DNA from 4 places in the Leeia speluncae genome. Region 1 is predicted to be linked to each of the others. Evidence: predicted binding sites of a transcription regulator. Region 1 holds the regulator's gene; each other region holds the start of a gene.
What was found. Region 1 encodes sigma-54, which starts transcription at its own class of promoters, with help from an activator protein. Its sites were predicted from a motif close to CTGGCACGCTTCATGCTT; they were not measured.

Region 2: flgJ (flagellar assembly peptidoglycan hydrolase FlgJ) is a predicted target of sigma-54. The motif match lies at 1,579-1,596, and genes of this name have one in related genera.
Region 3: LIN78_RS05515 (dicarboxylate/amino acid:cation symporter) is a predicted target of sigma-54. The motif match lies at 1,494-1,511, and genes of this name have one in related genera.
Region 4: glnK (P-II family nitrogen regulator) is a predicted target of sigma-54. The motif match lies at 1,082-1,099, and genes of this name have one in related genera.

Annotation. Positions count from the first base shown of each region.
Region 1 is NZ_JAJBZT010000004.1:238,015-241,167, reverse strand. Features, by position in the region: gene hpf (ribosome hibernation-promoting factor, HPF/YfiA family) at 125-460, opposite strand; gene LIN78_RS09035 (RNA polymerase factor sigma-54) at 508-1,932, opposite strand; gene lptB (LPS export ABC transporter ATP-binding protein) at 1,936-2,667, opposite strand; gene lptA (lipopolysaccharide transport periplasmic protein LptA) at 2,674-3,153, opposite strand, start outside.
Region 2 is NZ_JAJBZT010000009.1:51,734-54,886, forward strand. Features, by position in the region: gene flgK (flagellar hook-associated protein FlgK) at 1-519, opposite strand, end outside; gene flgJ (flagellar assembly peptidoglycan hydrolase FlgJ) at 586-1,542, opposite strand; gene LIN78_RS14605 (flagellar basal body P-ring protein FlgI) at 1,671-2,762, opposite strand; gene LIN78_RS14610 (flagellar basal body L-ring protein FlgH) at 2,782-3,153, opposite strand, start outside.
Region 3 is NZ_JAJBZT010000002.1:525,910-529,062, reverse strand. Features, by position in the region: gene LIN78_RS05525 (sensor histidine kinase) at 1-2, shown strand, start outside; gene LIN78_RS05520 (sigma-54-dependent transcriptional regulator) at 9-1,355, shown strand; gene LIN78_RS05515 (dicarboxylate/amino acid:cation symporter) at 1,577-2,827, shown strand; gene xth (exodeoxyribonuclease III) at 2,986-3,153, shown strand, end outside.
Region 4 is NZ_JAJBZT010000002.1:371,349-374,501, forward strand. Features, by position in the region: gene LIN78_RS04740 (multifunctional CCA addition/repair protein) at 1-532, opposite strand, end outside; gene LIN78_RS04745 (accessory factor UbiK family protein) at 539-820, opposite strand; gene glnK (P-II family nitrogen regulator) at 1,230-1,568, shown strand; gene LIN78_RS04755 (ammonium transporter) at 1,591-3,000, shown strand; gene LIN78_RS04760 (hypothetical protein) at 3,092-3,153, shown strand, end outside.

The sequences.
Region 1 (3,153 bases):
ACCTTAGCGGAAACAGATTATACATAGAAAAACAGCGAGACATCAGAGTCTCGCTGTTTTTACGCAATAGATGATTCATTCTCATGCGAAAACAAATTAACCATCGCATTTTACCGTTGAAACTTTATTCTTCGGCCAGTTGTTCATTCAAATGACGGTGACCACCTTCATGACGCTTTTCTGAACGTTTTTCCTTATGTTTAAGAACCAAACGGTCTAACTTATCAATCAATGCATCAATAGCAGCATACAAATCAGCATGAGTTGATTCTGCAAAAATGTCATTTCCACGCACATGCAAAGTTGCTTCTACTTTCTGCACCAGTTTCTCTACAGTCATGATGACATTGATATCAATAACATTGTCAAAATGACGAGTGACCTTGGCGAGCTTTGTTGTCATGTATTCACGGATAGCTGGGGTAATTTCCAGATGATGGCCGCTCATGGTCAGATTCATGGTGTTTCTCCTGTATTAACACGAATACCGCTATTTTGGTTATTTCGTTACAACGCTTTGCGTAAGTTTACTGGAGGGATTTGCATTGCTTCGCGATACTTAGCTACGGTTCTTCGCGCAACAATAACCCCTTGATTGGCAAGCATGTCAGATAACTGACTATCACTTAGTGGTTTGTTTGAATCCTCCGCTTGAATCAACTGCTTAATCAGTGCCCGTATTGCTGTTGCAGAACAAGCACCACCAGTGTCTGTATCTAATCGACTACCAAAAAAGTACTTTAGTTCAAAAATTCCTCTAGGGGTCATCATATATTTTTGATTAGTAACCCGAGAAACCGTCGATTCATGCAAATCTAATTCATCAGCTATCTCTCTTAATACTAGCGGAGACATGCCAACTTCGCCATATTCAAAAAATTTTGCTTGTCGAGCAACAATTGCCCGAGTAACACGCAATATGGTTGTAAACCGTTGTTGGATATTCTTAATCATCCAGCGGGCTTCTTGCAACTGTTCTTGAAGCCCTTTTCCATCTCCACCGCGCTGTCGCCCTAATATATTGGCATACATTTGATTAACACGGATTTTTGGTACAGCGTCACTATTAAGATGCGCTACCCACTGACCTTTTTCTTTGACGACGATCACATCTGGGACGATATAGGCTGCTTTTTCTTCTGAAAATGCCCGTCCTGGTCTAGGATCTAATCCAGAAATGAGTGATTGCGCCTCTCTGAGTTGATCATCGTTTGTGGTTAGCCTCTTTTTTAATTTAGTGTAATCCCTTGCGCCTAACAAGTCCAAATGTTGTGTAACAATTGTTCGGGCTAGTTTTACCATTGGTGAATCCGGCATACGTAGCAATTGCAAATCGAGACATTCGCTCAGATTTCTCGCACCGACACCTGCGGGATCAAAATGTTGAACATGATGAAGGGCAATTCGCCACTCCTCCTCTTCAACCGCCTCCTCCCAGTCTTCTGGACACATGGCAGCAAGCTCTTCCCACTCAGAAGCGAAGAAACCATCATCATCTAAGGATTCAATCACTAAAAAGGCGAGGAGTTTATCTCTATCCGATAGATGCATCTCACCTAATTGCGCAATGAGGTGTTCACGTAAGGAAGGATGTATCTCTACCTGATCGCCCGCCGGAATCTCTTCGTCATCATCACTGCTGCCAGAGGATTGCTGCCAGCTAAGCTCATCTAGCGCCTCTCCAGCAGCCTGCCACTCTTCTGTATTTGTTGAGTCAGTCGCACTACTCTCGCCAGCCTCAGCGTAGCTAGATTCATCTCCATTGCCAGACTCAAATCCATCAACCCTTTCAAGTAGTGGATTTAACTCCATAAACTGCTCTAACTCTTGTTGCAGATCTTGTGTAGATAACTGCAACAATCGAATAGATTGCTGCAGCTGAGGGGTCAGCGTGAGTTGCTGAGAGAGTTTGAGCTGTAAGCCTGGTTTCATGTGTTATAACCGGAACTGTTCGCCAAGATACACACGTCTTACCGCTTCATTATCCACAATATCGGATGGAGCACCGGTGGCTAATACCTTACCATCTGCAATGATGTAGGCACGATCGCAAATACCAAGTGTTTCGCGCACATTGTGGTCCGTAATCAATACGCCAATTCCTTTTTCTTTTAAGAAATTGATAATTCGTTGAATATCAATCACAGCAATCGGGTCGACACCAGCAAATGGCTCGTCTAATAAGATAAACTTTGGCTCGCTCGCTAAGGCGCGCGCAATCTCCACTCGTCTTCTCTCACCACCAGACAAGCTAATTGCGGGCTGATCACGTAGGTGATCTACATGCAGTTCTTCCAATAATTCTGTCAGTCTTTTTTGACGCGCTTCACGATCTTTAATATGCAATTCAAGCACTGCAAGCACATTTTCAGCCACAGTCATTCGACGAAAAATAGAAGCTTCCTGGGGTAAATAACCAAGCCCAGCTCTTGCGCGCTTATGGATTGGCCAACGCCCAATACTTTTCCCATCTAAATAGACATCGCCACCATTTGCGGGGACCAAACCTACAATCATGTAGAAACTAGTGGTTTTACCCGCGCCATTCGGCCCGAGTAGCCCCACCACTTCACCACTCGCCACTTCTAGCGACACATCCTGAACAACCGTTCTGGAGCGATATCTTTTTTGTAATTGTTCAGCACGCAAATGACTCATTTCGCTCATTCCAACTTAAGGTGTCGTACTAGGTTTTGCTGCATCGTTAGTGGTTGCAGTTTTCGGCTGGATAACGGCATGCACACGCCCGCCAGATTTACCGCCGGTTGCAGGGCTTCCTTGCACAGAGTATTGCTGACTGACCGCATCATAAAAAATAACCGCACCGCGAAGTTCATCGCCACCACGTTTTACACGCGCATCGCCGGTCAGTTTTAATTGATTTTTGCCACTGTCGTAATCAATTCTAGACGCTTGCGCCTCAATATATTCATCTACTTGATCTTGCTTTTGGCGAAAGGTCACTGGCTTACCATAGGCTTGCGCCAACATTTTGCCCGCCTTATCGCTTTGTACATCTATGCGATCCGCGCGAAGTCGTAGTGTTCCCTGAGTGATAATGACATTCCCTTCATAGCGACTAGTGCTATTGGCCATGTCCGACATGCCTTGATCTGCTTCAATATTGATTGGCTTATCTCTATCTGCTTGCTC
Region 2 (3,153 bases), on a different contig from region 1:
TTGCGAAGTGTATGAATTAACCTGCGCAACAGAATCTTGTATTTGCTGATCAGCGCCGCTGTACAAGTCATTCAACCTCTCTGCCATGGTATTGAATTGATTCACCAACGCCTCTGTTGAGGACAAAAATGACTGACGAGAAGAGACACTCGCAGGTGTACTCGCAACAGAAGAAAGCGCATTATAAAAAGTACTCAATCCAGTCGAGATACTATTATCTGAGCTAATAAGATCATTTACTTGCGAAATTTGGCTGAGATATGTGCTGAGATAACTAGCCTCCCCACTCACCGTTCTAACTTGGCTATCCAAGAAATCGTTATACGAACGAGTAATGTTTGTCACCATCGTGCCGGCACCAACAAAGCCCGAGCCGGTCAACTGTGGGGTTTGACTAGTTTGCGTAATCGATTGTCGATGGTACGAAGTGCTGCTTGAGTTGGTAATATTATGCCCAGTGGTAGAAATACCTAATTGGGCAGCACTCAACGCAGAAAGACCAATTGAATACAGCGTCATTTGATTTACTCCTTACTCTCTATATCGACTTGAGTATGTATAACTTGAATCAAATTACTCAAACGATTACAAATTTTGCAATCTAGTTTGCCTAGCCACTTTCGCTAGCTTCATTGCATATGTTGGGTCTGTTGCATAGCCACCATTCTGTAATGCAAGGCCGAAGCCAGTTGCATCATTCCCTTTATTGAGGGCATGGCGATAGCGATCATTTTTTGCCAATAAGTTTGCATAATCGGCAAACGCTTCTTCATAAGACGAATAAGCGCGAAACCTTTCCACTTTTTTGACTGGTGAGCCATTGATATATTCAGTAGTTAAGGTTTCTACTGATTTACCTTGCCAATCACTATTCGCTTTGATTCCAAATAAATTGAATGAAGTTTTTCCATTGGAATCTTTAATTTCTTTTTTGCCCCAGCCACTTTCTAAGGCGGCATGTGCAGCAATAATTCTTTGTGAGACACCAAGCATACTGGCAGCAGTTTGTAATCCACCACTAATGCGATCAATAAAATTATCTGAAACCGTTGTTTTTGCAGCGGCAAGTGCCTCATTAATTGGATTCACCGTGCCAGCCAACTGGGTAGATGCCTCTGAAATGCTATTTACCATCCCAGTTACAGCTGGTTGCCGTGCTTGACCGTTATATGAGCGTACATTTAACCCTGTAAAGGCATCTGTTGCCGCCACTTGTTGGTTTTGCGGCAATAATTGCCTAACCAACATATCAGCAAGACCAATCCCTTTACTATTCGCCATATCTAATGAAATTTGCTGATCGTACATGCCTTGAAACATTTTAGTCGAAGAGGAATCCCAAATTTCATCTTCCCCAACCGTTGCCCGCATGCTTTTCATCATTTGCTCAAGTAAGAGTGCTTCAAACTGCTGGGCGGCTTTACGCAGTGTTGCAACATCTCCTTTCGCAGCGCCCGCTTTCATATTGCCGATCGCATTAACATCAATCGCCAATGATGGCGCTGAATTAATTGTCGATGAGCCTGTTAATGCGGGATTCATTTTCTTTCCTTGAATATGCGACCTTTGCTAATTAATAAGCAGGAAACATGCCATATATGAAAAGAAAGATCCAAAAATAAAAGCCTTCATTGGGAAGGCTTTTATTTCTATGATTAAATCAATCTTAACTAGATGATTTCTAAATCTGCACGCAATGCGCCCGCAGCTTTCATTGCTTGCAAAATGGACAATAAATCCTGCGGTGTAGCACCTACCGCATTTAATGCCTTCACTACATCAGAGAGTCTGGTTGCTTTTGGCAAACTCACTAATTGGCCTTTATCTGCATTGATGGAAACATTTGAGTTTGCCGTACCTGCTGTTTGCCCATTAGACAATGCACCTGGTTGACTAACCGAATTATCCGTACCAATCACCACCGATAAATTGCCATGCGCCACCGCACAGTGATCCACCATCACAGACTGATTCATGACAATTGATCCTGTCCGTGCATTTACGATCACCTTTGGCGATGCTGTAGCAGGTGCAACCATCAAGTTTTCAACTTGAGAAATAAAGGCGACACGCTTTGTTGAATCCGATGGTGCTCTGACTTGAATCAATCGACCATCAAGGGCTCTCGCTGCATTACCACCAACCGAACGATTAATTGCATCTACCACTCGGTCGGCTGTAGTAAAGTCTGTTGTCGTTAGTTCTAAGTTGATAAACTCACCCTGCCCAAGCGGTGTTGGCACGGCCTTTTCAACCGTTGCACCAGCAGGGATGCGTCCTGCGTTTAGCTGATTCACTTGCGCACTACTTCCATTGGCAGATGCACCAGCCCCGCCGAGCAAGATGTTTCCTTGTGCAATCGCATACACTTGCCCATCAGCACCTTTTAGCGGACTGAGTAGCAAAGTACCTCCGCGCAAACTTTTTGAACTACCAAGGCTAGAAACGGTGACATCAATTTGCTGGCCAGGTCGGGCAAATGGCGGCAAGGTAGCAGTGATACTAACCGGTGCGGCATTTTTTGCCGATAAGTTAGTTCCGGCGGGTAATTGCACGCCTAATTGACTCAACATTGTAACTAAGCTTTGCGACGTTAAAGACGAGCTATCGCCAGACCCATCCAATCCGACCACCACACCATAACCAACCAACTGGTTAATCCGAACACCTTCTATGTTTGCTAAATCCTTGATCCGCTCCGCTGAAGCCGCACCATTGATAGCGATCAAACCAAGACAAAGCAAACGTAAAATCAGCTTCATGCCTATTCCTTACTCTGCTTTAGAACGGTAAAAATGATAAGAAGAATTTAGATAACCAACCCATTGCCTGTGAAGCATCTACTTGCCCGTCACCACGCTGCTCGATCCTTGCATCTGCCACCTTAGTGGAAGAAACAGTGTTACCCACTTTGATATCTCGTGGATCCACCACACCAGAGAAACGTACAAACGAGGTTTCTTGGTTTAGGGCAATTTGCTTTTCACCAGCAACGACTAAATTTCCGTTATTCAATACATCCACCACGGTTACAGAAATACTGCCGGTAAAGGTATTGCTGTTGGTACTTTCACCTTTTCCATTGAAGGTAGAGCTAGAGGAACCATCAACAGACAAGTCTGTTAACTTACTTAATGCGCTAGGCACTAACGA
Region 3 (3,153 bases), on a different contig from region 1:
AAGACCATATGCCGACAGCCAGCAACGATTCTGCCCTCATTTATTTAATTGAAGACGATGCCATGCTGGCCACCGCCTGCCAGCAAGCCTTGATGCTAGCAGGGATTCGTACCCAACATTTTACCGATGCAGAAGCCGCATTCGCCGCATGCGAATCCGCCCCACTTCCACAAGCGGTGATTACAGATTTGCGCCTGCCAGGTAAAGATGGCATGTGGCTACTTCAGTCCCTGCAAAACGCTTACCCTGATCTACCCATCATCCTGATTACCGGCCATGGCGATGTCACCACCGCGGTAGAGGCCATGCGAAGCGGCGCATTCGACTTTATCGAAAAGCCCTTTCATTCTGCCTTACTGGTTGCCCAAGCCCAAAAAGCGATTGCCCAACAAGCATTACTGTCTGCGCATCGCCAATTACAAGCCAGAGTGGCAGAGCAAACCTCTCCCATTACGGGGGATTCTCCAGCCATTGCCCAAGTAAGAACGCTAATTAGCCAATTGGCCACCGCCCCGATTGATATTCTGATTTGGGGTGAAACCGGCACGGGGAAAGAATTAGTCGCACAAGAATTACACCGTCAAAGTGGTCGCAAAGGCGCATTTGTCTCGATTAACTGTGCGGCCATTCCCGATAGCATTTTTGAAAGTGAAATGTTTGGAAATGAAGCGGGCGCCTTTACCGGTGCGCAAAAACGCCGGATTGGTAAATTAGAACACGCACATCAAGGCACGCTATTTTTAGATGAAATCGAAAGCATGCCGCTGGCACAGCAAGCCAAACTGCTGCGCGTCTTGCAAATGCACGAGCTAGAACGGTTAGGCAGCAACCTAGCCGTGCAAATTGATTTACGCGTTGTTGCCGCCACCAAGACTGATCTCAAACTAGCGGCAGACCAAGGGCAATTCCGGGCGGATTTGTATTATCGGCTCAATGTCGCCACGATTCGCCTACCCGCCTTACGCGATCGTAAGAACGACATTTCTTTGCTCGCTACACAGTTTGTCAAAGAAGCAGCTAACCGTTTTGGTAAACCAGCACCTGCCATTAGTGGCCAGCAATATGAAACGTGGGAAGCACACGATTGGCCTGGCAATGTCAGAGAACTCAAACACGCGGCCGAGCGTTTTTGTTTAGGCTTGGCTAGTGCGCCGATGCAAACCCAGCAAGCAGATTATGCCGCATCGCAAAGCCTGCCCGAGCAAGTCGCACAATTCGAGAAAAGCCGAATTATCGATAGCCTGAAAGCAGCAAATGGGCAAGTAACGGAAGCGGCACAAGCCCTCCAAATCCCCCGGAAAACGTTTTACGACAAACTCGCAAAATATCAAATCGACCCAGACACCTTCAGATAACACCAACTTCATCTGTCACGATTTCCGCACACCAACATCACACAATTGGCGGAAATCGTGACAAAAACCACCTACAACCACCACCACCAACCTCGCTAAGTAATTGAAAAGTAAACAGTAGTTCACTTTTTATTAGGGTTGGCACGCCATTTGCAATCTATCCGGCTTCAAATCTTAAAAAACAGTCCGCCATTCCCCCAAGGCGGCCATGAGGAGCCCAAATGAAAAAGCCTTTCTATAAGGTCTTGTATCTACAAGTCCTGTTCGCCATCGTCTGTGGTATTTTGCTCGGACACTTCTATCCTGAAATCGGTGCCAAATTAAAACCATTGGGCGATGCCTTTATTCGCCTAGTGAAAATGGTGATTGCACCCGTGATCTTTGTGACCGTGGTGCATGGCATTGCCGGCATGGGCGACATGAAAAAAGTCGGCCGTATTGGTGGTAAAGCGATTCTGTACTTCGAAATCGTTTCTACTCTAGCGTTGGTAATCGGTTTACTGGTTTCTCATCTGATCACCCCAGGTGCAGGCTTTAATGCAGATCTGGCTCACCTAGATACCAAAGCAGTAGCCGAATACGCAGAAAAAGCGCAACACATGAGCACCATCGATTTTCTGATAAATATCATCCCGAAAACGATGGTAGGTGCGTTCTCTGAAGGCGAAATTCTACAAGTACTGTTACTCGCGATCCTGACAGGTACAGTGTTGTCTCACATGGGTAGCAAAGGAAAAGTGCTATTAGACTTTAACGAGCAACTCTCTAGCCTACTGTTTGGCATTGTGAACCTAGTGATGAAAGTCGCGCCAATTGGTGCATTCGGCGCCATGGCATTTACGATTGGTAAATACGGTGTTCACTCGCTGATCCCAATGGCAAAACTGATGGGCGCATTCTATCTAACATGTATTCTGTTTATCTTGATGGTACTCGGTAGCATCGCCAAAGCATGTGGCTTCTCTGTGGTTCGCCTCATTGTCTACATCAAAGAAGAATTGCTCATTGTATTAGGGACTAGCTCATCAGAAAGTGCCCTGCCAGGGTTGATGAACAAACTAGAAAAACTAGGTTGTGGTAAGTCTGTGGTAGGGTTGGTTGTCCCTACTGGTTATTCATTTAACCTAGATGGCACCAACATCTATATGACCATGGCGGCCCTCTTTATCGCCCAAGCCACCAATACCGAACTTACCTTAACGCAGCAATTAGTGATTCTTGGTGTAGCGATGCTGACATCTAAAGGCGCTAGCGGTGTGACGGGTGCCGGCTTTATTACCTTAGCCTCCACCTTAGCTGTCGTTCCGGCGATCCCAGTGGCTGGCATGGCGCTCATTTTAGGTATCGACCGCTTTATGAGTGAAGCACGTGCGCTAACCAACCTAATTGGCAACGCCGTCGCCACCGTCGTGGTTTCTCGTTGGGAAAACGAACTAGACACCGACACCATGAAGCGAGAACTCAGCAAATAACACAGCGACTATCGCTGTAGTCAGTCCCCCTTCCCCCCAGGTTGCCCGCCATACATGAGAGGTGTATGGCGGGCTTTTCTTTGGTGTAGATTCAGCGCAGCCAAAGTGGATGTGGCAAAATACGCCCACCGTGATCAAACGTGACTTTTGGAAATAGAATGAAAATCGCCACCTGGAATGTAAACTCATTAAACGTCCGTCTTCCGCATGTACTAGACTGGTTAGCCAGTGCAGCACCGGATGTATTGTGCTTACAAGAATTAAAATTGGAAGATAAAAAGTTCCCAAAAGAAGCCATTGAAGCAGCCGGTTACCAAGTGGCATTT
Region 4 (3,153 bases), on a different contig from region 1:
AATAGTCGACCTCACCTTCTGACACCATTTGCTGCATCAACCGCATGGTTTCTGGCGCCACGTGAAAGTTAAATCGACCTGCAAAGCGGGCTAATCGAAGGATACGGACAGGGTCTTCGATAAAGGCGGGGCTAACATGCTTTAATTGCTTAGCAACTAAATCTGCCTGACCATTGAATGGATCGATTAATTGGCCGTTTGCGTCTTCGGCAATCGCATTAATCGTAAGATCTCTACGCGCAAGGTCTTCTTCCAAAGACACTTCAGGAGACGCATAGACTTCAAAACCGGTGTAACCACGCCCGGCTTTTCTCTCTGTTCTTGCTAACGCATATTCTGCTTTGGTTTTTGGATGCAAAAATACGGGGAAATCTTTTCCGACGGATTTAAACCCGCGTTTTTGCATCTCTTCAGCTGTCGTACCTACCACTACATAATCACGGTCTTTAATCGGCAACCCTAGTAAGCGGTCTCGTACGGCACCGCCGACGATATAAACCGATAAACCATGTAAGAGTGGATCGTTCATCATCTGAACTTAGGCCGCGCCGTTTTCTTCATTGCTTGGTGCCACTTCAACTTGCGCTGTAGCTGGCGCTTCTAGCGCAGCGAGTCTTGCTTCTAGTGCGGCTAGTTGCTCACGGGTTCTTGCCAATACTTGGGCTTGCACATCAAATTCTTCTCTGGTGACTAAATCTAACTTTGAGAAAGTGCCCGCTAACATCGCTTTTGCATTTTTCTCTAGATCCTTTGCAGGGCTGTTGGCCAGCAATTCAGAAAATTTAGCGCCAATTTCATCTTTAATTTTATCGCCTAGCATTTTTCCACTCCTGTTTAAGGATCAATCTGATCATTTGAATGCACATATTGTACGTGATCTACATAAAAAACGGCGTAAATCCCTCATGAAAACAGGGTTTTACCTTCATTTGTTTAGTCATCTGTTTAAACAAAAAATTCCCGCCCTATTTTTGTGCATGGTTTTTTTGGTGCACGCCAAATGGATGCACCATTTTTGTGCAATCTTCATCTATAACGGAATAACACAGGTAAAAATACCTAGAAATGGGTCGTTTTAGAGCTGGCACGCTTTCTGCTAGTAAATGTACGTCCGGTAGAAAAGCCCCCCCGCTGACTACCAATAAAGACCCGCAGGAAGAGAGACGAGGGAACGCTTACCACTTGGGTAAAAGTTCAATCAATAAATTACCACTTGATAAGGAAACGCCATGAAGTTTGTAACAGCGATTATCAAGCCATTCAAGCTAGACGAAGTGCGTGAAGCATTGTCTGCGATTGGTGTGCAGGGCCTGACCGTTACTGAAGTAAAAGGTTTTGGTCGTCAGAAGGGTCATACCGAACTGTACCGTGGTGCAGAGTATGTAGTGGATTTTTTACCGAAGGTAAAAGTTGAACTAGCGGTTGACGATAGCCAACTAGACCAAGTGGTAGAAGCGATTGAAACCGCTGCTAGAACAGGAAAAATCGGCGACGGTAAGATTTTCGTATTCGATTTACAGCAAATCGTTCGTATCCGTACCGGTGAAACCGGTTCAGATGCCATCTAACAGAATGCAGGGGAGATTAAGAATGCATAAGCTGTTAAGCAAACTCATGTTGTGCGGTGCGTTAATGTTTACCGCGCCCGTTTTCGCAGAAGACACCGCTTCTGCAGCAGAAGCGCCAGCCTCTGCAGTAGCAACCACAGAAGCGACAGCATCTGTTGCCGCACCAGAAGCAACGGCATCTGCCGCAGCGCCAGAAGCAGCCGCTTCTGAAGCCGCAGCACCAGCAGCACCAAAGTTAGATGCAGGTAACACCGCTTGGATGTTAGTTGCGACTGCACTTGTTTTATTCATGACGATCCCTGGCCTAGCATTGTTCTACGGCGGTATGGTTCGTAAGAAAAACGTTTTAGCAACCTTAATGCAAAGCTTCGCCATCTGCTGCGCAGTGACGGTTGTGTGGATTGTGATTGGCTACTCGCTAGCTTTCGCTCCAGGCAATGGCTTTGTGGGTGGACTAAGCAAAGTGATGCTATCTGGCGTGAAAGTAGACACCTTGTGGGGCACTATCCCAGAGATGCTGTTCATGGTTTTCCAGATGACTTTCGCGATCATCACTCCAGCATTGATTACTGGCGCGTTTGCTGAACGTATGAAGTTCTCTGCAATGCTACTGTTCTCTGTACTTTGGTCAATTGTTGTTTACTCACCAATTTGTCACTGGGTATGGGAATCAGGCGGCTGGTTGTTCGCTAAAGGCGCACTAGACTTCGCTGGTGGTACCGTTGTTCACATCAACGCAGGTGTTGCAGGCTTAGTAGCTGCACTAGTACTTGGCAAACGTGTTGGCTTCGGTAAAGAAGCAATGCCTCCACACAACCTAGTATTGACCCTAATCGGCGCTTCAATGCTATGGGTAGGTTGGTTCGGTTTCAACGCAGGTAGCGAACTAGCGGCTGACGGCCGTGCCGCAATGGCAATGGTTGCTACACAAGTGGCAGCTGCAGGTGCCGCACTAGCTTGGATCTTTGCTGAATGGCTAGCTAAAGGTAAGCCTTCTGTACTAGGTATCGCTTCTGGTGCAGTAGCCGGTCTAGTTGCAATTACTCCAGCGTCTGGTTTCGTTGGCCCAGGTGCAGCATTGGCGCTAGGTCTGATTGCTGGTGTGGTTTGCTACTGGGGCGCAACTAGCTTGAAACACATGATTGGTTACGATGATTCTCTAGATGCATTCGGCGTTCACGGCGTTGGCGGTATCTTAGGTGCGATCCTAACAGGTGTGTTTGCATCAAGCGAAATCACCGGTACAAAACTACCATCAGTAGGCGAACAAGTGTGGATTCAGCTTGAAGCGACTGTAGCAACAGCTGCATACACCTTAGTTGTTACCTTCATCTTGTTGAAGTTGATCGATCTAGTTATCGGTCTACGCGTAGAACCAGATGAAGAGCGTGAAGGCCTAGACATTGTTCTACATGGCGAACACGTAGAGTAATTCTTAAGATCGAGGGGGACAGCAGCATCGTCCCCCGACTTCTTTTACCCACTTGAACGAGCCAAGTTGTTAAAAGGAAGGAAGTAGTGCCATGTCTGAGAATGAAGCATTTGGAATGTACAGCAAGTTATACGTGTTAATGAGAAGAGTCTT